DNA from 4 places in the Streptomyces sp. NPDC101132 genome. Region 1 is predicted to be linked to each of the others. Evidence: riboswitches for the same ligand, from Rfam matches in the RefSeq annotation. Region 1 holds a riboswitch; each other region holds the start of a gene.

Region 1 (5,740 bases):
AGTAGCTGGCCAGCGTCGCGGCGGAGCAGAGACCGGGCAGCCAGCGCTCGCGCTGGGCGTCGTCGCCATAGCGGTCGATCATCCAGGCGACCATGTTGTGGATGGAGAGGTAGCCGGCGATGGACGGGCAGCCGGTGGCCAGCGTCTCGAAGACGAGGACCCCGTCGGTACGGGTGAGTCCGCAGCCCCCGTGCTCCTCGCGTACGTACACGCCGGCCAGCCCCAGTCCGGCGGCTCGGCGGATGACGTCGACGGGGAAGTGCTTGTCCTGGTCCCAGGCCAGGGCGTGCGGGGCGAGCTGCTCCTGGGCGAAGTCGAGGGTGACCTCGGCGAGCGCGAGCTGGTCCTCGGTGAGGGTGGTGGTCACGGCGCTCACCCCATCGTCGGGATGGTGAAGCTCGCGCCCTCCTTGACCCCGGAGGGCCAGCGCGAGGTGACGGTCTTCGTACGGGTGTAGAAGCGGATCGAGTCCGGCCCGTGCTGGTTCAGGTCGCCGAATCCGGAGCGCTTCCAGCCGCCGAAGGTGTGGTAGGCGACGGGCACCGGGATGGGCACGTTGACGCCGACCATGCCGGTGTTGACCCGGCGGGTGAACTCGCGGGCGGTGTCACCGTCCCGGGTGAAGATGGCCACGCCGTTGCCGTACGGGTGCTCGCTCGGCAGGCGCAGCGCCTCCTCGAAGTCGGCGGCCCGGACGACCGACAGCACAGGGCCGAAGATCTCCTCGCGGTAGACGCGCATCTGCGGGGAGACCCGATCGAAGAGCGTGGCGCCCGCGAAGAAGCCGTTCTCGTGCCCGGGCAGGGTGAACCCCCGTCCGTCCACGACGAGTTCGGCGCCCTCGTTCACGCCGATGTCGACGTAGCGGTTCACCCGGTCCAGGGCGTCGCGGCTGACCAGGGGTCCGAAGTCCGCCTCGGGGTCGTCGGACCGGCCGATCCTCAGGGTCGAAAGCCGGTCCTTGAGCGCGGCGACCAGGCGGTCTGCGGTCTCCTCGCCGACGGGCACGGCGACGGAGATGGCCATGCAGCGTTCGCCGGCCGAGCCGTAGCCGGCGCCGATGAGGGCGTCGACGGCCTGGTCGAGGTCGGCGTCGGGCATCACGATCATGTGGTTCTTGGCTCCGCCGAAGCACTGGGCACGCTTGCCGTGGGCGGCGGCGGTGGCGTAGATGTGCGCGGCGATCGGGGTGGAGCCGACGAAGCCGAGGGCCTGGATGCGAGGGTCCTCGAGGAGGGTGTCAACGGCCTCCTTGCCGCCGTTGACGACGTTGAGTACGCCCGGCGGCAGCCCGGCCTCCAGGAACAGCTCCGCGAGGCGCAGCGGCACGGAAGGGTCACGTTCGGACGGCTTCAGGATGAACGCGTTCCCGCAGGCCAGGGCGGGGGCCGCCTGCCAGAGCGGAATCATGGCGGGGAAATTGAACGGGGTGATGCCGGCGACCACGCCGAGCGGGCTGCGCAGGGAGTGCACGTCGATGCCGGTGCCCGCGTTGTCGGTGAACTCGCCCTTCAGGAGGTGCGGGATCCCGGCTGCGAACTCCACCACCTCCAGGCCGCGTTGGAGGTCTCCATGGGCGTCGGCGACGGTCTTGCCGTGCTCGGCGGACAGCAGCCGGGCCAGGCTCTCGCGCTCGCCTTCGACGAGCTGGAGGAAACGCAGCAGCACCCGGGCCCGGCGCTGCGGGTTCCACTGGCCCCATTCCGCCTGCGCCTCCTCGGCGTTGACGATGGCGGCCTCGGTGTCGGCCCGCCCGGCCAGCGGTACGCGCGCCTGGACGGCGCCGGTGTTGGGGTCGTGCACGTCGGCGAAGAGCCCGGAGGTTCCGGTGGTGTGCTTTCCGCCGATGAAATGGGTGAGTTCACGGACCATGGATGCCTGCTCTCGTCAGGTTGGATCCGGGGATGGCACGGCAGGCCGACGCCCGCACCCGGTGGGGTGCCGCGCAGGGCATGCCGTGGGACGACGACGGCGTCAGGCCGTCGAAGAGCTATGTGAACGCGGGAGTCACCGCTCGCTCCGCCGGATCACCAGGGTCGTGGGTACGGACCGGTGCCATGCGTGTCTGCTCCATCCTCGTGGACAACACGGAACAACCCGCGGCCGGTATCCTGACTCCCGGATCTCCGCGTGCCGCCCGCCTTCCCGACAGTCCTCGTCAGTGGCGTGTGGATGGCAGCACACTCCCCGGTCACAGTGGCGGGACCGTGCCGGACTCACACCGGCTTCCCTGCACCGCGGACCTTGTGCCACGAACATATAGTTGGACGTCCTAGTAAGTCCAGACCCGCCACTCGGGCGGGCCTAGAGTCGCGGTATGCGCATCGTCTCCCTGCTTCCGGCGGCCACGGACATCGTGGCGGACCTCGGACTGGCCGCGGACCTGGTCGGACGCACCCACGAATGCGACTGGCCGCCCGCCGCCGTCGCCTCCGTGCCCGTCGTCACCCGCGCCGAATTCGCCGCGGACGACCTCAGCAGCCGGGAGATCTCCGAGGCGGTCGGCGGGGCCGCCCACTCCGGCTCCTCGCTCTACACCCTGGACACGGAGGCGCTCGCCGCGCTCGCACCGGACGTCCTGCTCACCCAGGACCTGTGCGACGTCTGCGCGGTGTCCTACGAAGGCGTCTCCCGCGCGGTGCGCGTCATGGATGCCGGTCCTCGGGTCCTCAGCCTGGAACCCAAGACCCTCGACGACGTGCTCGACTGCCTGGTCACCGTAGGGGACGTGCTCGGGGTGCGGGAGCGGGCCGAGCAGCGGCGCACCGAACTGCGCGGTCGGCTCGACGAGGTCCGCCGACTCACGCGGGGCAGGGCCAGGCCCCGGGTCGTCGCCATCGAATGGCTCGACCCGCTGTGGCCCGCAGGCCACTGGGTACCGGAACAGATCACTGCGGCCGGCGGGGAACCGCTGCTGGCCGAGCCCGGCGAGCACACCCAGCCGATGACCTGGGAGGCGGTCCGCGAGGCCAGTCCGGACGTGGTGCTCGTCCTGCCGTGCGGCTTCCCGCCCGAACGGACCATGGCGGAGATCGATCTGCTCACCGCGCTGCCGGGCTGGCAGGAGCTGCCCGCTGTGAGGGCCGGGGAGGTGTGGGTGCTGGACGGCCCGGCGTACTTCAACCGACCGGGTCCCCGCGTGGTCCGCGGCGCCGAGGTGCTCGCCCACGTGCTCCACGGAGTGCGGGCGGGGGACCCCGTGACCGAGGCGGAGGCCCGGCGGCTGGGCTGAGCCCGATCCTCAGTCCCGGCCTCGCGCCACGGGGTAGGGGACGAACGTGCTGCTGTTCTCGTCGACGGTCAGGGCCCGGCCCAGGGGTGGGACGGCGCGCTGGGGGCAGTCGAGGCGTTCGCAGAGCCGGCAGCCCATGCCGATGGGGGTGGCGGTGGAGGCGTTGCCGAGGTCGAGGCCGTCGGAGTAGACGAGCCGGTGCGCGTGCCGGATCTCGCAGCCGAGCCCGATGGCGAAGGTCTTGCCGGGTTCGCCCCAGCCTCCGCGGTGGCGGGTCACGGCCCGGGCGGTCCACAGGTACCGCTGTCCGTCGGGCATGGCGGCGACCTGGACGTGGATCCGGCTGGGCGCGGCGAAGGCCTCGTAGACGTTCCACAGCGGGCAGGTGCCGCCCGCGCGGGAGAAGTGGAATCCGGTGGCGGACTGCCGCTTGGACATGTTCCCGGCCCGGTCGACCCGGACGAAGGAGAACGGGACCCCGCGCAGCCTGGGGCGTTGCAGGGTGCTCAGGCGGTGGCAGACGGTTTCGTAGCCGAGGCCGAAGTGGTCGGTGAGGCGTTCGATGTCGTAGCGGAACTCCTCGGCGGCCGTGTGGAAGGCGCGGTACGGGAGGATCAGCGCGGCGGCGAAGTAGTTGGCGATGCCGATGCGCGCCAGGCCGTGGGCGGGGGAGCCAGCCGGGAAGTCCTCCGTGGCGAGCCGGTCCAGCTCGTCGCCGTACTCCAGCAGGGCGAGTTGCGTGGCCATGCGGAACGCCTGCTGGCCGGGGCGGAGCCGGCCCGACAGGTGCAGGACCCGTGTCCCCTCGTCGTAGTGGTGCAGCCGGTCGGAGTCCGAGGCGAGCCGGATCCCGTGCTGCTCGGTGAGACGGTTCGACAGCACCCGGACGACCTCTCCGGGGCGGACACCGATCTCTCGGGCGAGGGATTCGGCGGCGAGGTCGGTGTCGTGGAGGTAGTTCTGACGCCGGTAGAAGAACTCGCGGATCTCCTCGTGCGGTGAACGGGGCGCGGCCGGGCCCCCGTCCCTGCCGTCCGCGGTGTCAGCCAGCCGCTCCGCCAGGAGCTGGCTGCGCCGCCCCAGGTCCAGGAGGACGGAGGCCACCACGGGCATCCGGGTGGCGAGCTCGGCCAGGTCGGAGGGGGAGACCCGGGCCTCGGCGACCTCGTTCGCCAGAGCCTCGCGCAGGTCCGCGACGAGGCGGCTGGTGTCGCGTTCCGAGAAGAAGCCGGGGTCCACGCCGAACGCCTCGGTCAGCCGCAGCAGGACCGGCACGGTCAGCGGACGGGAGTCGTGCTCCATCTGGTTGAGATAACTGGGCGAGATGGCCAGAACGCGCGCCAGCTCCGCCTGGCTCATCCGGCGCTCCTCACGAAGGCGCCGCAACCGCGCACCCGCGTACGTCTTGCCCACCCGGTCTCCTTCGGCCTGCTTCGGCCTCAGATTACGCATGATCCCGTCGCTGTGAACCCTTCGCAAAGTTGGCAAATGTGCTGCAGAAGATTCGCAGAAGTTGGCAGACGTACCTCATTGATGGCACTGCGTGCCGCTGTCAGAGTCTGTCGTGCGGCCCGCCGGACCCCGGCAGCCTGGCAGACATGCCGGGCCCGACTCGCGCCCTGACGTCGGGAATCCGGCCAGTCCAACCAGGCTGACCTGCAGCATTGCTCAGCTGCTCCCCAGGTGGGGTCGGCGGCCCCGCCTCAGATCAAGGCACACAGTGCCACCTCCTGTCGTAAGCGTCGGGAGGTTGGCAGACCACGCGAACCCATGGAGACGGTGACGGTCATGGCAGACACCAACAGGACGAAGGCGGCGGCCGAGCAGCTCAAGCAGCGGTGGGCCGACGACCCGCGATGGGCGGGCATCGAGCGCACCTACACCGCCGAGGACGTCGTCCGACTCTCCGGCAGCGTCCGCGAGGAGCACACCCTCGCCCGCCGCGGCGCCGAGCGGCTGTGGCGTCAGCTCCACGACCTCGACTACGTCCACGCCCTGGGCGCGCTCACCGGCGGTCAGGCCGTGCAGCAGGTCCGAGCCGGGCTCCAGGCGATCTACCTGTCCGGCTGGCAGGTCGCCGCCGACGCCAACCAGGCCGGGCACACCTACCCCGACCAGTCCCTCTACCCGGTCAACTCCGTTCCCCAGGTGGTGCGTCGGATCAACAACGCGCTGCTGCGTGCCGACCAGATCGCCACCGCCGAGGGCGGCGCCGACACGACTGACTGGCTGGCCCCGATCGTCGCGGACGCGGAGGCCGGGTTCGGCGGGCCGTTGAACGCCTTCGAGCTGACCAAGGCGATGATCGCGGCGGGTGCGGCGGGCATCCACTACGAGGACCAGCTGGCCTCCGAGAAGAAGTGCGGCCACCTCGGCGGCAAGGTCCTCGTCCCCACCTCCCAGCACATCCGCACCCTCAACGCCGCACGTCTGGCCGCCGACATCGCGGACACCCCCACCCTGATCATCGCTCGTACCGACGCCCTCGCCGCGAACCTGCTGACCAGC
Region 2 (5,740 bases), on a different contig from region 1:
GGGCGAGTTCGGCCCCGGCACCCCGGAACGTGATCAGCCCCACCTTGTCGCGCCGCTGGTAGGCGTCCAGCAGCAGCGACAGCACCGCGCCCTTGACCGCGCCCATCCGCTGCCGGGCCGCCATCGACCCCGACGCGTCGACCGCGAACAGCACGAGGTTGCCCTCGCGGCCCTCCCGCGTCGCCTGCCGCAGGTCGTCCCGGCGCACCACCAGGCCGGGCCCGGACCGCCCGCGGGCCCGCTGGTGCGGGGCCGCGGCCCGTACGGTGGCCGCCAGGTGGAGCTTCGTCAGCTGGCCCCGGGGGCGCTGGGACCCGGTGGTCCGCCCGTGCGCCGTACGCGCCCTGGACCGCCGCCCGGCCGCGCCCTCCCCGAGCCCCGGCACGCTCAGCATCCGGGTGCGGAAGGGCTCGGCGGCCCCCACGGCCGCCTGCTCGGGCGCGCCGGCCGCCGCGGGGGCGGGGGCGGTCTCGCCGGGGGCCGGCTCGCCGGTCGCGGGCGGCTCCGGCGCACCGTCGGCGCCCGTCTCCTCGGGACCGCCGCCCTGGGGCGGCACGCCGCCGCCGTCCGGACCGCCGTCACCGGGACCCCCGGGACCGCCCTCCGGACCGTCGCCGCCGCCGTCACCGTCCCCCGGCCCCTCCGGCTCCGGCTCGGGCTCCGGCTCGTCGTCGGGGAAGCCGTCCAGGATCCGGTCGAGCTTCTCCTCGTCCAGCCCCGGCGCGTCGAAGGGGTTGCGGCGCCGCCGGTGCGGCAGCGCCAGCAGCGCCGCCTGCCGCACGTCCTCCTTGCGCACGTCGGTCCGCCCCGCCCACGCGGCGAGCGCCGTCGCGGTGCGCGCCATCACGATGTCGGCGCGCATGCCGTCCACCTCGAAGCCCGCACAGGTCGCCGCGATCATCAGCAGCGCCCCGTCGCCCAGCCGCACCCGCGGTACGAGCGCCCGCGCGGCCACCACCCGGGCGCGCAGCTCCGCCTCCGCGCCGGCCCAGCGCACCGCGAAACCGGCCGGGTCCTCGTCGTACGCCAGCCGGCGGCGCACCACCTCGACGCGCAGCTCCGGCTCCCGGGAGGCGGCCACCTCCACGGTCAGCCCGAACCGGTCGAGCAGCTGCGGCCGCAGCTCGCCCTCCTCCGGGTTCATCGTGCCGACCAGCAGGAAGCGGGCCGCGTGCCGCACGGACACGCCCTCCCGCTCCACGTACGAGGCACCCATCGCCGCCGCGTCGAGCAGCAGGTCGATCAGGTGGTCGTGGAGCAGGTTGACCTCGTCGACGTACAGGATCCCGCGGTGGGCGTCGGCCAGCAGGCCCGGCTCGAAGGACTTCACGCCGTCCGCCAGGGCCCGTTCGATGTCCAGGGCGCCGACCAGACGGTCCTCGGAGGCGCCGACGGGCAGTTCGACCATCCGCGCGGGGCGCGCCTCGCCGGCCGCGTCGCCGTGCGGTCCGTCCGGGCAGCCCGGGTCGGGCGCCGCGGGATCGCAGCTGAACCGGCAGCCGCCCACCACGGCCACCTCGGGCAGCAGCGCCGACAGCGCGCGCACGGCGGTGGACTTGGCGGTGCCCTTCTCGCCCCGGACGAGCACGCCGCCGACCGCCGGGCTGACGGCGTTCAGCAGCAGCGCCAGCCGCAGGTCGTCCATCCCGACGACCGCGGTGAAGGGGTAGTGGGTCTGGACGGTCATCAGGGCGCCCCCGGAGCGATGAACGGGAGACCGGCCGGAGCGCCGGTCTCGATGAGCCGCAGCAGCGCGGCGGTGTCGGCGTGCTCCTCGACCAGGTCGCCGAGGAGGTCGAGCTGTTCTTCGCGCAGCGCCCCGAAGGACGTGTCGGGGGACGGCACGAACCGCCGCCCGGCCTGGGCCGCGACCTCCCGCAGGAACGCCCGGCGGAAGCCGTCCGACTCCAGCGAGCCGTGCCAGTGCGTGCCCCACACCGCACCCACCCGGCACCCGTCCAGGAACGGCTCGCCGCCCCGCACGTCGGCCACGCCGTGGTGGATCTCGTACCCCTCGACGGCCTCGCCCAGCGCCTCGCCGACCGGCCGCGCCAGGGTCTTCTCCCGCTCGAAGCGCACCCGTACGGGCAGCAGCCCGAGCCCCTGGACCGAGCCGGCCCGGGATTCCACCTCGTCCTCGATGTGCTCGCCCAGCGCCTGGAAGCCGCCGCAGATCCCGAGCACCGGCCGGCCCTCGGCGGCCCGCCGCAGCAGGGCGTCGGCCAGCCCGCGCTCGCGCAGCCACTGGAGCGCCTTCACCGTCCCGCGGGTGCCCGGTACGACGGCCAGGTCGGCGTCCGCCAGCTCCTCGGGACGGTCCACGAACCGCACCACCACGCCCGGCTCGGCGGCCAGCGCGTCCACGTCCGTGAAGTTCGACATCAGCGGCACCGCGCAGACCGCGACCCGCAGAACGTCCTCGCCGACCGGCGGGGCCACCACCGACTCGCGGACCGCGCCGCGCAGCGACACGCGCAGCCCGTCCTCCTCGTCGATGCCCAGCCCGTGCCGGAACGGCAGCACGCCGTACGTCGCCCGGCCGGTGAGCCCGCGCAGCATCTCCAGGCCAGGCTCCAGCAGCGAGACGTCGCCCCGGAACTTGTTGACCAGGTAGCCGGCCACCAGCTCCTGGTCCTCGGCGCCGAGCAGGGCGGTGGTGCCGAAGAACGACGCGAACACCCCGCCCCGGTCGATGTCGCCGACCACGACGACCGGGAACCGGGCGGCCCGCGCGATGCCCATGTTGACGATGTCCGTGCGCCGCAGGTTGATCTCCGCCGGACTGCCGGCCCCCTCGCAGATCACGGCGTCATACGTGCCCCGCAGCTGCTCCAGGCAGTCCGTCACCACGCCGAGCAGCTGCTCCTGGCGGCCGCCGTGGTAGCCGCGCGCGCTCATCTCGCCCACCGGGCGGCCCAGCAGCACGACCTGGCTGGAGCGGTCGCTGCCCGGCTTGAGCAGCACCGGGTTCATCAGCGCGGTCGGCTCCACCCGGGCCGCCTGGGCCTGCATGGCCTGGGCGCGGCCGATCTCGGCGCCCTCGCGCGTGACGAAGGAGTTGAGGGACATGTTCTGCGCCTTGAAGGGCGCGACCTTCACGCCCTGCCGGGCGAGCCAGCGGCAGATGCCGGCCGTGACGACGCTCTTGCCCGCGTCCGAGGTGGTGCCGGCGACCAGCAGTCCGCCGCCGAGCCGTGCCGAGGAGCCGCTCATGCCCTGCCTTCCTGGTGGGTGCGCGCGACGCGCGCCGCGAGGGTCCGGCCGGCCACGCAGGCGCCCAGCGCCAGCCAGGTGACCCGCCGGGAGAGCCGTACCGCCCGTTCGATGTCCGGGACGGCGACCGGGCGGCCGGCCGCGCCGTTGAGCACCGGCCGGTGCTCGACGCGTCCGCCGTACGCGAGGGTGCCGCCCATCCGTACGCCGAGCGCCCCCGCGAAGGCGGACTCGACCGGTCCGGCGTTGGGACTGGGGTGCTTGGCGGCGTCCTGCCGCCAGGCCCGGACCGCCCCCCGACGATCCGGGCCCGCCAGCACCGCCGCGGCGGCCGTGAGCCGGGCTCCCGGCCAGCCCGCGAGGTCGTCCAGCCGGGCCGAGGCCCAGCCGTAGCGCAGGTAACGGGGCGACTTGTGGCCCACCATGGCGTCCAGGGTGTTCACCGCGCGGAAGGCGGCGAGTCCCGGCACGCCCGCGACCGCGCCCCAGACCAGGGCCCCGACCACGGCGTCCGAGGTGTTCTCGGCGACCGACTCCACGACCGCCCGCGCGATCTGCTGCTCGTCCAGCGCGTGCGGGTCGCGCCCGCACAGGTGGGGCAGGCGTTCGCGGGCCACGTCGGTGTCGCCGGCGGCCAGCGCCCCGCCGATGGCCCGCGCCTCGCGGGCCAGCGAGGTGCCGCCGACCACCGCCCAGGTGGCGGTGGCGGTCAGCGCGATACGGAGGGGGGCGGGCCGGGAGCGCACGGCGCGGGCGCCGAGCGCGCCCAGGGCCGCCGCACCACCGGCGCAGAGGAGTGTGTGGAGTGCGCCGCGGCCCCGGTGGTCGCGCCAGAGGGCGCGTTCCACTGCGGCGGCGGCGCGACCGAAGGCGGCGACGGGGTGCCCGCGGCGCGGATCACCGAGGATCCGGTCGCCGATCAGGCCCGCCGCCGCGCCGTACGCGAACACGCGGTCGGCACGCATGGCAGGTATGTCCTCACTCAGGGTCCGCGCCCTGGTTCGACGTAAACCGGCGGTGAGAGTTCCTGGCTCCCGGGGCTGGTGTGCTCCCCGGTGACAGTGGCGGGACCGCGCCGGATTCGCACCGGACTTCCTCTCCTGCCGCCGTGATGGCTCGGGCAGTCCACCACGCACCGCGACAGCCCGTCAACTTGCCGTTGACCTGCCCTTAAGGGAACGCCCGGGGGAGTGCGGGCCCGACCGGGACGACGCGCCGCGGCACGCAAAAGAACTCCCCCGCGGGTGTCCCGCGGGGGAGTTCGGGCCGTCAGGTCAGCTGACGATGAGGTAGATGCCGTACGCCACGGCCGCCGCGCAGAGCGCGAAGGAGGCGTACGCGCCCGTGCGGGCCAGAGCTGCTCCCCCTCGGCCTTCGGCCTGGGAGGTACCCCCATCGCCCTGCTCGGTGGCCGCCTCGTGCTTCGAGAGGCCGACGATGCCGAGGGTGAACAGCGTCACCAGGAGCACGGTGGCCGACAGGCTCACGCCGAAGACGGAGCCGAGGGCTGCCCAGTCGATGTCCATACCGCTTGATCCTCTGTGGTTCAGACCGCGGCGGCCGGGGCCGCCGGGGACTCGGGGTGCTGGGAGGGGGCCGGGATGGTGGCCTTGAGGTCTTCGTCCGCGACGGCGGCGGTGGTGCCGGCCGGCGGCGGGGTCACGGCCGCGATGGCGGTGGTGACCACACCGGGCTCCTCGGCGTCCACGTCGTTGACGTTGTTGTGGTCGACGACCTGGCGGCGGGAGACCAGCCAGATGGCGAGGCAGGAGCCGACGAGGAAGACCGCGACGGCGGCGACGCCCCAGTCGCCCTGGCGGGTGACCAGCTCGGCGCCGGCGCTGACCAGCGCGGCGGCCGGCAGGGTCAGGCCCCACGCCACGAACATGCGGGTGGCGGTGGACCAGCGGACCACGCCGCCCTTGCGGCCGAGGCCGGCGCCCATGACCGCACCGGAGCACGAGTGGGTGGTGGAGAGGGAGAAGCCCAGGTTGGAGGAGGCCAGGATGACGCTCGCGGCCGAGGTCTGGGCGGCGAAGCCCTGCTGCGGCTGGAGGTCGGTCAGGCCCTTGCCCATGGTGCGGATGATGCGCCAGCCGCCGAGGTAGGTGCCGAGGGCGATGGCCAGACCGGCGGAGACGATGACCCAGACCGGCGGGTTCGCGTCGGGCGCGATGGCGCCGCCGGCGATCAGGGCCAGGGTGATGATGCCCATCGTCTTCTGCGCGTCGTTGGTGCCGTGCGCCAGGGAGACCAGGCCCGCGGAGGCGATCTGCCCGGCGCGGTAGCCCTTCGCGGAGGTCTTCTCGCCGACCTGGCTGCCCAGCTTGTACGTGACCTTGGTGGCCAGCATCGCTGCCACGCCGGCCACGATCGGGGCGGCGACGGCGGGGATGAGGACCTTGGTGACGACGACGCCGCCATTGACGGCGCCGATGCCCGCGGACGCGACCGCGGCACCGATCAGACCGCCCATCAGGGCGTGGGAGGAGCTGGACGGCAGTCCGACCAGCCAGGTCAGCAGGTT
Region 3 (5,740 bases), on a different contig from region 1:
AAGCACCAGCAAAGGGGTGGATCCCAGTGGCGGACATCGAGAGCGCACGCGAGACCTTCGGCAAGTTCGACGTGGACGGCGACGGCTTCGTGACGGCCGAGGAGTTCAAGAAGGCCATGGCCCTGATGGGCGACCCGTTCGTCACCGGCCCGGTCGCCGAGGCCGTCATCGCCGCGAAGGACGCCAACCACGACGGCCGCATGAGCTTCGACGAGTTCTGGGACGCCCTGAACAAGTGACCCGAGCCGTCGCGCCCCGCCCCCGGGGCCCGCGGGCCCCTTCGCGGGCGCCAATCCCGGGGCGGGGCGCACGCATGTCCGGACGCCCGCCGGCCGGCCCGACGCCCTAGGACTCCTCGCCGTCCATGCCGGAGACCTCCGGCAGCGCCTCGGAGAGCCAGCGCAGCCAGAACGTCTCCAGCTCGATGCCGCCCCGCAGCACCAGCCGCCGCAGCCGGTCCTCGTCCGCGGTGCGCCGCCCCGGCGGGAAGTCCCGCTCCTCGATGGCCTCGTACACCGCCAGCTGGCGCTCGTGCAGCTCCAGGTGGCGCCGCAGCTCGGCCGCCAGGCCGTCCACCCCCACCACGCCGGCCGCCCGCAGCCTCAGCAGCAGCGGGTCCCGGATCGGCTTCGGGTCCTGGCTCTCCGCCACCCAGCGGGTCAGCTCCTCCCGGCCCGCCGGGAGCACCTCGAACTCCTTGCGCCGGCCGCGCGCCGGGGTCTCCGAGGGCAGCGCCCTGATCAGGCCGGTCTCCTCCAGCCGCCCCAGCTCGCGGTAGATCTGCTGGTGCGTCGCGGACCAGAAGTAGCCGATCGACCGGTCGAACCGCCGGGTCAGCTCCAGGCCGGACGAGGGCTTCTCCAGCAGGGCGGTGAGGATCGCGTGCGGCAAGGACATGCCGACATCCTATTTTTCCGCGTCAGAGCGCGGCCGCCGCCCAGGCCGCCAGGGCCTCGGGGGTACGCGGGACCGGCGCGTCCGGCGCCAGCAGCCCCCGCTCCCGCAGCAGGCCGGCCACCGCCGTGGCCCACGGCAGCCGCAGCCCGGCCGCGGCCAGCAGCTCCGCGTCCGCCAGCAGCTCGGCCACCGGGCCCGTCCGTACCCCGCCGGGCACCAGCACCGCGGCGTCGTCCGCCCACCGCAGCGCCAGGTCCACGTCGTGGGTGGCCATCACCACCGTCGTGCCCAGCTCCCGCAGCCGCCCCAGCGCGGCCAGCAGCCGCTCCTGGCCGTTCGGGTCGAGCCCGGCCGTCGGCTCGTCCAGGATCAGCACCCGCGGGCGCATCGCCACCGCCCCGGCGATCGCGGCCCGTTTGCGCTGCCCGAAGGACAGCAGGTGCGTGGGCCGGTCCCGCAGGGCCTCGATGTCCAGTGCGGCCAGCGCCTCCGCCACCCGCGCCCTGACCTCCTCCTCGGGCAGGCCCAGGTTCATCGGTCCGAAGGACACGTCCTGCTCCACGGACGCCGCGAACAGCTGGTCGTCCGGGTCCTGCGTCACCAGCTGTACGGAGGTCCGCAGCCGGGTCAGCCCGGCGCGGTCGTGCCGCACCCGCTCGCCGTCCAGCCGCAGTTCCCCCGAGCCCGGCCGCAGCCCCCCGCTCAGCAGCCGCAGCAGCGTGGTCTTTCCCGCGCCGTTGCGGCCCAGCAGCACCAGGGCGCGGCCGGCCGGGATCCCGAAGCCGACGTCCGCCAGCACCGCGGGCCCGTCCTCGTACGCGTACCCCGCCGCCACCAGCTCCACGACCGGCATCACAGCCACCGCCCCTCCACACCCAAGGTGAGCGCGACGACCGCGCCCAGCAGTACACCCGTGGCCCCCAGGAAGCGCCACGACACAGCGGCCTCCGGCACCAGCACCCGCAGCGTCCCGTCGTAGCCCCGCCCGGCCAGCCCGGACTGGAGCCGCGCCGCCCGGTCGAAGGCCCGTACGAACGAGGTCGCCGCCAGCCCGGCCAGCGAACGCCAGGCCGCCGCCCGCCCGGTGGCCCCCAGCCGGGCGGCCTGCGCCTGCCGGATCCGGGCCAGCGAGTCGAGCAGCAGGAAGCTGATCCGGTACATCACCATCGCCACGTCCACGACCGGCGCCGGCACCCCGGCCCGCACCAGTCGCGGCAGCACGTCCGAGACGGGCGTGGTGAAGGCGAACAGCAGCACCCCCAGCGAGGCCGCCGAGGTGCGCAGCAGCAGCTCGGCGGCGGCCACCGGGCCGTGCGGCGCCAGGGACACCCAGCCGGCGTCCCCGCCCACCTGGAAGAGCAGCGGGACCGCGCCGGTGAAGCAGAAGCCCAGCGGGATCCGGAACGCCCGCCACAGCCGGCGGGGCGCCACCCCGGCCGGGCCGAGCAGCACCGCGAGCGCGGCCGCCGCCACCACCGGGCCGCCGGGCCAGGGCGGCAGGCAGACCGCCGAGACGGTCAGCCCGAGCCCCAGCACGGCCTTCTCCAGGGGGTGGCGGCGGCGCCAGCGGCTCGCGTGCGCCGCCGCGTCGATGGGCAGCACCGGCTACGCGCCCGGACCGGCCGAGCCGGCGGAGCCGGCGGAACCGACGGAACCTGACGGAGCGGATGAACCGGCGGAGCCGGCCGGCTCCGCCGCGTCGCCCGCGGCGCTCTCCCGCGGCATCCCCGCGGCCCGCAGGGCGCTCTTCAGCTCGCCCTGCCGCCGGCCCCGCCGGAGCCCGAAGTAGTACGCGAGCACGCCCGCGCCGAGCGCCGCCTGGAGCGCGAACAGCGCCGACTCGATCTCGCCCGACGGCGGTTCGTACAGCGGCGAGAACCAGGGCTCGTAGTCCGGCTCCAGCTCGGTGATCGCCGCCTCGGCCTGCGCGTCCGCGCCGGCGAACGGCTCCTCCTTGCCCTCGCCCAGCCCCAGCGCGAGCGGCAGCACCGCCAGCGCCGCGACCAGGAGCAGCAGCAGGGAGTTGATCTTCGCGTTACGGCTCATCGCGCCACCTCCGCGGCCGCACCGGACTGGCTGCCGGATCCCGCGCCGGCCCCCCTGAGCACCCCGAGGCGCAGCAGGTCCGCCTTGCTCGACTGCGACAGCAGCCGCATCACGAGAACCGTCAGCAGCCCCTCGCTGATGGCGAGCGGGATCTGGGTGAGCGCGAAGATGCCGCCGAACTTGGCGAGCGCGCCCGCGAATCCGGTGCCCGGGTCGGGGAACGCCAGGGCGAGCTGGACGCTCGTGACGCAGTACGTGCTCAGGTCCGCGACGAACGCTCCGAAGAACACGGACACCATCAGCGGGACGCCGGTCCTGCGGAGCAGCAGGTACGTCCCGTACCCGGCCCAGGGGCCCGCGATGGCCATCGAGAAGACGTTGGCGCCCAGCGTGGTCAGGCCCCCGTGGGCCAGCAGCAGCGCCTGGAACAGCAGGGTGATCGTGCCCAGCACGGCCATCACCGGCGGCCGGAACAGGATGGCGCCCAGCCCGGTGCCCGTGGGGTGGGAACAACTGCCCGTCACCGAAGGGATCTTCAGGGCGGACAGGACGAAAGTGAACGCTCCGGACGCGCCGAGCAGCAGCGTGCTCTCGGGGTTCGCCTTCACCTCACGGGTCAGCGCGCGGACCCCGTGGACGACGAAGGGAGCGGACGCGGCGCCCCAGGCGGCCGCGTGCAAGGGGGGCAGAAACCCCTCGGCAATATGCATGAGTGGGGGAGACCTCTCCAGCACCTCGTGGATGGACAACGCGCCCTGGCCGGTCTCCTGGCTCACGGGTGCTGATGCCCGGGCTCCGCCTTCCCGGGCCGCGCGGTCGGTCAGCCGCGGCAGCCCAGTGGCTTCCTCGCGGAGTGGAGCCGGACTTCCCGATCACAGTGGCGAGGGCCGCACCGGTTTCACACCGGTTTCCCGTACACCAAGGCCCATTGACCCTAATCGCCCGTGTGGAGCAGCCACAACCCGGCCTCCCCTCCGCCGGACGCGCGAGGGGCCGGACGCGTACGCGCCCGGCCCCTCACCCCGCACCCCGCCGTCGTGCCGGAGCGCTCAGCAGACGTTGGTGTGCTTCACGTCCAGCACGAAGCGCTCCGGGTTGTGGAGCTTGAACGTGCTGTAGTTCGGATAGGTGTTGAACGCGGCGCCGAAGGTGACGACACCCTCGTAGTCGCCGGTCAGGGCGATGCCCTTGAGCTTCGGCAGGTAGATCTTCTGAAGCTTCGGGCCCTTGTAGACGGACTGGCCCGCGTCGTTGTGCGCCGCGGCCGGCGTCAGCCTGACCTCCAGGAAGTACCGCCCGGCGAGCGGCACCAGCCTGCCCGAGCCGTCGTAGCGCAGCTCGGAGACCCGCTTGACCGTCGTCGTCGGGATGTACCCCTTGATGTCGATGACGATCCGGTCGTACGTGCAGTGCCCGCCCCAGCGGGCGTTGACCACGAGCGGCGTCTGCGTCGCGGTGGTCGTGGCGGGAGCGGCCGCGCGGGACTGCGCGAACGCGGAAGCCGGTACGGCGAGCCCGATCCCGGCGGTGAGGACGACACCCGTGGCCACGGCCACGAGGCGCCGGCGGTTGAAGTGACGGTGAGGCATTGAGTCCCCCGATTCTCCGGATGTGGGGACAGTGGTGTCACTACGGAAGACACCCGGCACCCCCCGTCCGGTTGCACGGTCCGGGCAGGAAGAAGGGGCGGTACCCGGAGGATCCGGGTACCGCCCCTTCGGCGTCCTGCCGTCGTCGGCGCGACGGTCAGGTCAGCACTCGATGACGTTGACCGCGAGGCCGCCGCGGGCGGTCTCCTTGTACTTGATCTTCATGTCGGCGCCGGTCTCCTTCATGGTCTTGATGACCTTGTCCAGGGAGACCTTGTGGCTGCCGTCGCCGCGCATCGCCATCTTCGCCGCCGTGACGGCCTTCACCGCCGCCATGCCGTTGCGCTCGATGCACGGGATCTGGACCAGGCCGCCGACCGGGTCGCAGGTCAGGCCCAGGTTGTGCTCCATGCCGATCTCGGCCGCGTTCTCCACCTGCTCCGGAGTGCCGCCCAGCACCTCGGCGAGGGCGCCCGCCGCCATCGAGCAGGCCGAGCCGACCTCGCCCTGGCAGCCGACCTCGGCGCCGGAGATCGAGGCGTTCTCCTTGAACAGCATGCCGATCGCGCCCGCCGCGAGGAGGAAGCGGACCACGCCGTCCTCGTCCGCGCCCGGCACGAAGTTCATGTAGTAGTGCAGGACGGCCGGCAGGACGCCCGCGGCGCCGTTGGTCGGGGCGGTCACGACCCGGCCGCCGGCCGCGTTCTCCTCGTTCACCGCCATCGCGTAGATCGTGGTCCACTCGCTGCGGTGCATCATCGGGTCGCCCTCGGTGCGCAGCTGGCGCGCCGTCGAGGCGGCCCGGCGCTTGACCCGGAGGCCGCCGGGGAGGATGCCCTCGCGGGACATGCCGCGCTGGACGCAGGCCTGCATGACCCGCCAGATCTCCAGGAGGCCCTCGCGGATCTCCTCCTCCGTGCGCCAGGCCTTCTCGTTCTCCAGCATCAGCGAGGAGATCGACAGGCCGGTCTCGCGGGTCAGCCGGAGCATCTCGTCGCCGGTGCGGAAGGGGTACTTCAGCACGGTGTCGTCGAGCTTGATCCGGTCCTCGCCGACCGCGTCCTCGTCGACGACGAAGCCGCCGCCGACCGAGTAGTAGGTCTTCTCCAGCAGCGGGGCGCCGGACTCGTCGTACGCGAAGAGGGTCATGCCGTTCGCGTGGTACGGCAGCGAGCGGCGGCGGTGCAGGATCAGCTGGTTCGGCTCGT
Region 4 (5,740 bases), on a different contig from region 1:
GCACCCGCACCCCCGGCACCCCCGCACCCGCCCCCCGGCACCCCGTACCCCTGGTGCCGGGCGGCCCCCGGGCGTAGGCTCCGGCGACCCGCGCGGCAGGCGTGCGGGCGCGGCCGAGGGACGGTGGGGGCATGGACGGCACGCGGGGCACGGCCGGGGGCCCGGTGCTGGTGACCGGCGGCACCGGCTTCGTCGGCAGCCATCTGGTCCAGGCGCTGCTGGAGCGCGGCTACCGCGTCCACGCCACGGTCCGGTCGCTGCGGGACGCCGCGAAGGTGCGCCCCCTGCACGAGATGGCCGGCCGCTTCCCCGGCCGGCTGGAGCTGTTCGAGGCGGACCTGATGGTGGCGGGCTCCTTCGACCGGGCGATGGACGGGTGCCGGGTCGTCTTCCACGTCGCCTCGCCCTTCCTGATGCCCGAACAGATCAAGGACGCCCTGAAGGACGTGGTGGAGCCGGCGCTGACCGGCACCCGCAACGTCCTGGCCGGCATCGAGCGGACCCCCACGGTCGAGCGCCTCGTCTTCACCTCCACCGTCGGCGCGATCTTCGGGGACTACGCCGACGTCCTGGACATGGACGGCCGCACGCTCTCCGAGCGCTACGTCAACACCACCAGCACCGTCGAGAACAACCCGTACCACTACGCCAAGACCGCCGCCGAGCAGACCGCGTGGGAGGCGGCGCGCGCCCAGGACCGCTGGCGCATGGTGTCCGTCAACCCCGGCCTGGTCCTCGGGCCCTCGCTCACCCCCGCCTCGGCATCCGGCAGCCTCTTCCTCGTGGACGAGCTGTTCAAGGGCTGGTTCTGCTACGGCGCACCCGACTTCTCCTTCACCGTCGTGGACGTCAGGGACGTGGCCGCGGCCCACATCGCCGCCGCCGAGCAGCCCGGCGCGCACGGCCGGTACATCCTGGCCCGGCCGGAGATGGTGTCGTTCCGCGAGATGGCCCGGGCCCTGCTGGCCGTGCGCCCCAGGGACCCACGCCTGCCCCGGTGGGGCCTGCCGCACTGGCCGGTACGGCTCCTGGGACCGGCCTTCGGCCTCACGCAGGACTACATCCGCAAGCACCTCGGGATCAGGTTCGCGGTCGACAACCGCAGGAGCACCGAGGAACTCGGCATCACCTACCGCCCCTGGCAGGAGACCCTTGTCGACCACCACCACGCCTGGACCGGGCGCCGCGCGGCGTGAGCCCGGAGCACGGCCGCGCGGCCCGCGCAGCCGGCCGGCGGAGCGGGCCTCACGCGCCGCTGCTCCACCCGCCCGTGCCCGAGTACGAGTCGACCAGGTCCACCACGAACACCAGCGTCGAGCCGGCCGGGATCAGCGGTGAGGGCGACTGGTTCCCGTAGCCGAGCCGCGGCGGAACGACGATCTCGCGCCGGCCGCCGACCCGCATCCCCTTCACCCCCCGGTCCCAGCCCTTGATGACCCGGCCGCTGCCCAGCGCGAACTTGAACGGCTCGCCCCGGTCCCAGGAGGCGTCGAACTCCTGCCCGGTCTCGAAGGTCACCCCGACGTAGTGGACCTTGACCACCATGCCCGGCTTCACCTCGGGCCCGTCCCCGACGACCAGGTCCCGGACGGTCAGCTCGGCCGGAGCCGCACCCTCCGGAACCACGACCTCCGGCTTCTCCAGCGCACCCATTGCAGCCCCATCACTCGCCGTCGACAGTCCCGGCACGGACCGGGCGGACACCCGGACACCCCGTGCCCCGGATGATCACGGTACCGGCGCGTTCACGATGCCGAACGGCACGTGGACGCTCGGGGTGGCCGGCGCCGTGCCGTTCAGGTGCGCGACCTGGTCGTCGAAGAAGATGTGCGGGTCGAGCGCGCGCATCACGGCCGCCTTGTCGACGCCGCCGAGGAAGAAGGCGTCGTTCACCCGGAGTCCCCACTGCCTCAGGCTCCGCACCGCCCGTTCGTGCGCGGGGGCGTCCCGCGCGGTGACCAGGGACACCCGCAGCCGGGGCCGGTACGCCGGGACCGCGCGCCGCTCCTCCTCCTCGCGGCGCTGGATCCGGTTGACGCCCGCGAGGAACTCCCGCAGGGGGCCCGGGTCGTGCGGGGTGGTCGCGTTGAGCACCTCGTGCGCGCGGAACTCGTCGATGCCCGCCGACTGGTAGATCCGCTCGGAGGAGTCGTCCGCCAGGACGCCGTCGAAGTCGAAGGCGATCCGCAGCTCCCGGTCGGCGTCGTCGTCGACCCGCTCCGTCCTGAGCACGTGCCCCGCCGGCAGCCCGTCGGCCATCGCCGCACGGACGTCGGCACCGTCGGCCGACAGGAACAACGACATGTTCAGGGCCGGCATGAACCGGTGCGACGGCCGGCCCTGCCGGAAGACCGCCCGGCTGATGGGCAGACCGTGCGCCGCGATGGAACGCATCACCCGCAGCCCGGTGTCGGGGTCGTTGCGCGACAGGATGATGACCTCGACCAGCGGATCGGACGGATCCGCGAGGTCGTTCAGCGACAGCAGGCGCCGCACGAAGGGGAAGGCCACGCCCTTGCCCAGGACGTCGTCCGCATGGGCCTCCTGGCAGGCCCGGTACGCGTCCTCACCCCGCTCCCGGAACACCGCGTCGCACTCGGTGAGGTCGAACAGGGCACTGGAGGCGATCCCCACGACGAGGCGGTCGGACAGGTCGTACTTCATCACGCCCCCCGCCGGCACACGTGCAACACCGAGGGGGTTATCACCCGTTCGAGCCGGCCGAAAACGCGTACCCCCCCCGCCGGGGCGGCGGCCCTGGCACGCGTCCGCATGCCGGACGGGGGTCGTCACCCGGCAGGCGTCCGGCATACGCTGGCCGGTGCAGCTGGTTCGCCCCGTCCGCCAGGCGGGATGCGTCGCAAGAGGGAACCCGGTGGGAATCCGGGACTGCCCCGCAGCGGTGAGCGGGAACGACCGCCGTCATACGCACTGGGACCGCGAGGTCCTGGGAAGCGACGGCCAGTAGGTGCCCGCCTCTTCGGAGGCCGGCGTGCCCGCGAGTCCGAAGACCTGCCCGTTGCCCGTGCCGGCCCGAGCCGTGCGCGGATGTCCCGGTGACCTCGTGGGCGGGTCGGCGTACACAGCAGACGGTCGACCGCGCGTGCCGCGCGGGTCGTGGCCGTCCGCTCCTCGTACCCCTTCGCGCCTCCGGGGCCCATCGGGATCTCAGGGATTCATCTCGCGAAGGAGATCTCCGTGACCACCAAGTCCGCAGCCGCGGCAGCAGGCGCCACCGTCCACGGCTACCCCCGCCAGGGCCCGAACCGTGAGCTCAAGAAGGCGATCGAGGGCTACTGGAAGGGCCGCGTCACCGCCGACGCACTCCGCACCACCGCCGCGGACCTGCGCAGCGCCAACTGGCAGCAGCTCGCCTCCGCCGGCATCACCGAAGTGCCCACGGGCGACTTCTCGTACTACGACCACGTCCTGGACACCACCGTCATGGTCGGCGCGATCCCCGCACGCCACCGGGCCGCCGTCGCCGCCGACACCCTCGGCGGCTACTTCGCCATGGCACGCGGGACCCAGGACGTGCCGCCGCTGGAGATGACCAAGTGGTTCGACACCAACTACCACTACCTGGTCCCCGAACTCGGCCCGGACACCGTCTTCACCGCCGACCCCGCCAAGCAGGTCGCCGAGCTCCGCGAGGCCCTCACCCTCGGCCACACCGCCCGTCCCGTCCTCGTCGGCCCCGTCACCTACCTGCTGCTCGCCAAGCCCGCACCCGGCGCGGCAGCCGACTTCCGGCCGCTGACCCTGCTCGACCGGCTCCTGCCCGTGTACGCGGAGGTCCTCACCGCCCTCCGCGCCGCCGGCGCCGAGTGGGTGCAACTGGACGAGCCCGCCCTCGTCCAGGACCGCACCCCGGCCGAACTCAACGCGGCCGCCCGCGCCTACCGCGAACTCGGCGCCCTCACCGACCGGCCCAGGCTGCTCGTCGCGTCCTACTTCGACCGGCTCGGCGAGGCCCTGCCCGTCCTGGCCAAGGCACCCGTGGAGGGACTGGCGCTCGACTTCACCGGCCCGGCCGCCGCCAACCTCGACGACCTCGCGGCCGTCGGCGGACTGCCCGGAAAGCGGCTGGTCGCAGGGGTCGTGAACGGCCGCAACATCTGGGTCGACGACCTGGGGAAGTCCCTGACCACCCTCGGCACCCTGCTCGGCCTCGCCGACCGGGTCGACGTGGCAGCCTCCTGCTCCCTCCTGCACGTCCCGCTCGACGCCGCCGCCGAGAAGGACGCCGACCCGCAGATCCGGCGCTGGCTGGCCTTCGCCCGGCAGAAGGCCGCCGAGATCGCCACCCTGGCCAGGGGACTCACCTCCGGCACCGCATCGGTGGCGGGCGAACTGTCCGCCAACCGCGCCGTCCTGGCCTCCCGGGCCGCGTCCCCCCTCACCCACGACCCCGCCGTCCGCGCCCGCGCGGCGGCCGTCACGGAGGCCGACCGGCAGCGCTCCCAGCCCTACCCCGAACGTGCCGCCGCCCAGCGCGCCCACCTGCGTCTGCCACTGCTGCCGACCACCACGATCGGATCCTTCCCGCAGACCGACGAGCTCCGGGCGGCCCGTGCCGACCTGCGGGCCGGACGCATCGACACCGCCGGCTACGAGGCGCGCATCAAGGGCGAGATCGAGGAGGTGATCTCCTTCCAGGAGAAGACCGGCCTCGACGTCCTGGTGCACGGAGAACCCGAACGCAACGACATGGTCCAGTACTTCGCCGAGCAGCTCACCGGCTACCTCGCCACGCAGCACGGCTGGGTCCAGTCCTACGGCACCCGCTACGTGCGCCCCCCGGTCCTGGCGGGCGACATCTCCCGCCCCGAGCCGATGACCGTCCGCTGGACCTCGTACGCCCAGTCCCTGACGGCCAAGCCGGTCAAGGGAATGCTGACCGGCCCCGTCACCATGCTCGCCTGGTCCTTCGTACGCGACGACCAGCCCCTCGGCGACACCGCACGCCAGGTCGCGCTCGCCCTGCGCGACGAGGTCGCCGACCTGGAGAGCGCGGGTGTCCGGGTCATCCAGGTCGACGAGCCCGCCCTGCGCGAGACCCTCCCCCTGCGCACCGCCGACCACGCCGGCTACCTGGCCTGGGCCACCGAGGCCTTCCGGCTCACCACCAGCGGGGTCCGGCCGGACACCCAGATCCACACGCACATGTGCTACGCCGAGTTCGGCGACGTCGTCGCCGCCATCGACGACCTCGACGCCGACGTCATCAGCCTCGAAGCCGCCCGCTCGCACATGCAGGTCGCCCGCGAACTCGCCGCCCACGGCTACCCGCGCGAAGCCGGCCCCGGCATCTGGGACATCCACTCCCCGCGCGTCCCCGGCACCCGGGAAGCGGCCGGCCTGCTGCGCACCGGCCTCGACGCCATCCCGGCCGGGCGGCTGTGGGTCAACCCCGACTGCGGACTGAAGACCCGCGGCTGGGCCGAGACCCGCGCCTCCCTGGAGAACCTGGTGGCCGCCGCCCGCGAGGTCCGCGCGGGCCTCACCGGCGACGACGCCTGACCCGAGAGGCTCCCGGGGCCGGCCGTCCACCGCGCCCGGCCCCGGGTCCCCGGGCGTGGCGGACGGGCGACGGCCCCGACCAGGAGTCCGCACAGCCCCGGGCCGTTCCGTCAGGCGTCAGGCGTCAGGCGAGGACGTTGACGGCACGGGCGACCACGAGACCGAGGATCAGCAGGGAGACCAGCGACTGGATGCCCATGGCGATCTTCGCCCAGGG

The links. A riboswitch is a leader RNA that binds a small molecule or an ion and turns the genes downstream of it on or off. The one in region 1 is predicted to bind cobalamin.
Region 2: linked by a shared signal. The riboswitch ahead of ACIQUR_RS10150 (cobalamin biosynthesis protein) and the one ahead of ACIQUR_RS01975 (CoA-acylating methylmalonate-semialdehyde dehydrogenase) in region 1 are both predicted to bind cobalamin.
Region 3: linked by a shared signal. The riboswitch ahead of ACIQUR_RS11450 (energy-coupling factor ABC transporter permease) and the one ahead of ACIQUR_RS01975 (CoA-acylating methylmalonate-semialdehyde dehydrogenase) in region 1 are both predicted to bind cobalamin.
Region 4: linked by a shared signal. The riboswitch ahead of metE (5-methyltetrahydropteroyltriglutamate--homocysteine S-methyltransferase) and the one ahead of ACIQUR_RS01975 (CoA-acylating methylmalonate-semialdehyde dehydrogenase) in region 1 are both predicted to bind cobalamin.

The regions. Positions count from the first base shown of each region.
Region 1 covers NZ_JBIVYX010000001.1:404,250-409,989, reverse strand. The annotation lists gene ACIQUR_RS01980 (acyl-CoA dehydrogenase family protein) at 1-367, opposite strand, end outside; gene ACIQUR_RS01975 (CoA-acylating methylmalonate-semialdehyde dehydrogenase) at 373-1,872, opposite strand; cobalamin riboswitch at 2,084-2,269, opposite strand; gene ACIQUR_RS01970 (cobalamin-binding protein) at 2,318-3,232, shown strand; gene ACIQUR_RS01965 (short-chain fatty acyl-CoA regulator family protein) at 3,242-4,645, opposite strand; gene aceA (isocitrate lyase) at 5,021-5,740, shown strand, end outside.
Region 2 covers NZ_JBIVYX010000003.1:570,093-575,832, forward strand. The annotation lists gene ACIQUR_RS10140 (putative cobaltochelatase) at 1-1,687, opposite strand, end outside; gene ACIQUR_RS10145 (cobyric acid synthase) at 1,687-3,213, opposite strand; gene ACIQUR_RS10150 (cobalamin biosynthesis protein) at 3,210-4,178, opposite strand; cobalamin riboswitch at 4,214-4,359, opposite strand; gene ACIQUR_RS10155 (hypothetical protein) at 4,488-4,739, opposite strand; gene ACIQUR_RS10160 (anion permease) at 4,760-5,740, opposite strand, start outside.
Region 3 covers NZ_JBIVYX010000004.1:215,550-221,289, reverse strand. The annotation lists gene ACIQUR_RS11475 (EF-hand domain-containing protein) at 27-239, shown strand; gene ACIQUR_RS11470 (PadR family transcriptional regulator) at 346-897, opposite strand; gene ACIQUR_RS11465 (energy-coupling factor ABC transporter ATP-binding protein) at 920-1,750, opposite strand; gene cbiQ (cobalt ECF transporter T component CbiQ) at 1,750-2,499, opposite strand; gene ACIQUR_RS11455 (energy-coupling factor ABC transporter substrate-binding protein) at 2,503-2,943, opposite strand; gene ACIQUR_RS11450 (energy-coupling factor ABC transporter permease) at 2,940-3,653, opposite strand; cobalamin riboswitch at 3,683-3,881, opposite strand; gene ACIQUR_RS11445 (hypothetical protein) at 3,993-4,532, opposite strand; gene ACIQUR_RS11440 (L-serine ammonia-lyase) at 4,695-5,740, opposite strand, start outside.
Region 4 covers NZ_JBIVYX010000009.1:240,452-246,191, forward strand. The annotation lists gene ACIQUR_RS22270 (NAD-dependent epimerase/dehydratase family protein) at 132-1,196, shown strand; gene ACIQUR_RS22275 (FKBP-type peptidyl-prolyl cis-trans isomerase) at 1,246-1,653, opposite strand; gene ACIQUR_RS22280 (5'-nucleotidase) at 1,729-2,664, opposite strand; cobalamin riboswitch at 2,863-3,014, shown strand; gene metE (5-methyltetrahydropteroyltriglutamate--homocysteine S-methyltransferase) at 3,199-5,523, shown strand; gene ACIQUR_RS22290 (hypothetical protein) at 5,648-5,740, opposite strand, start outside.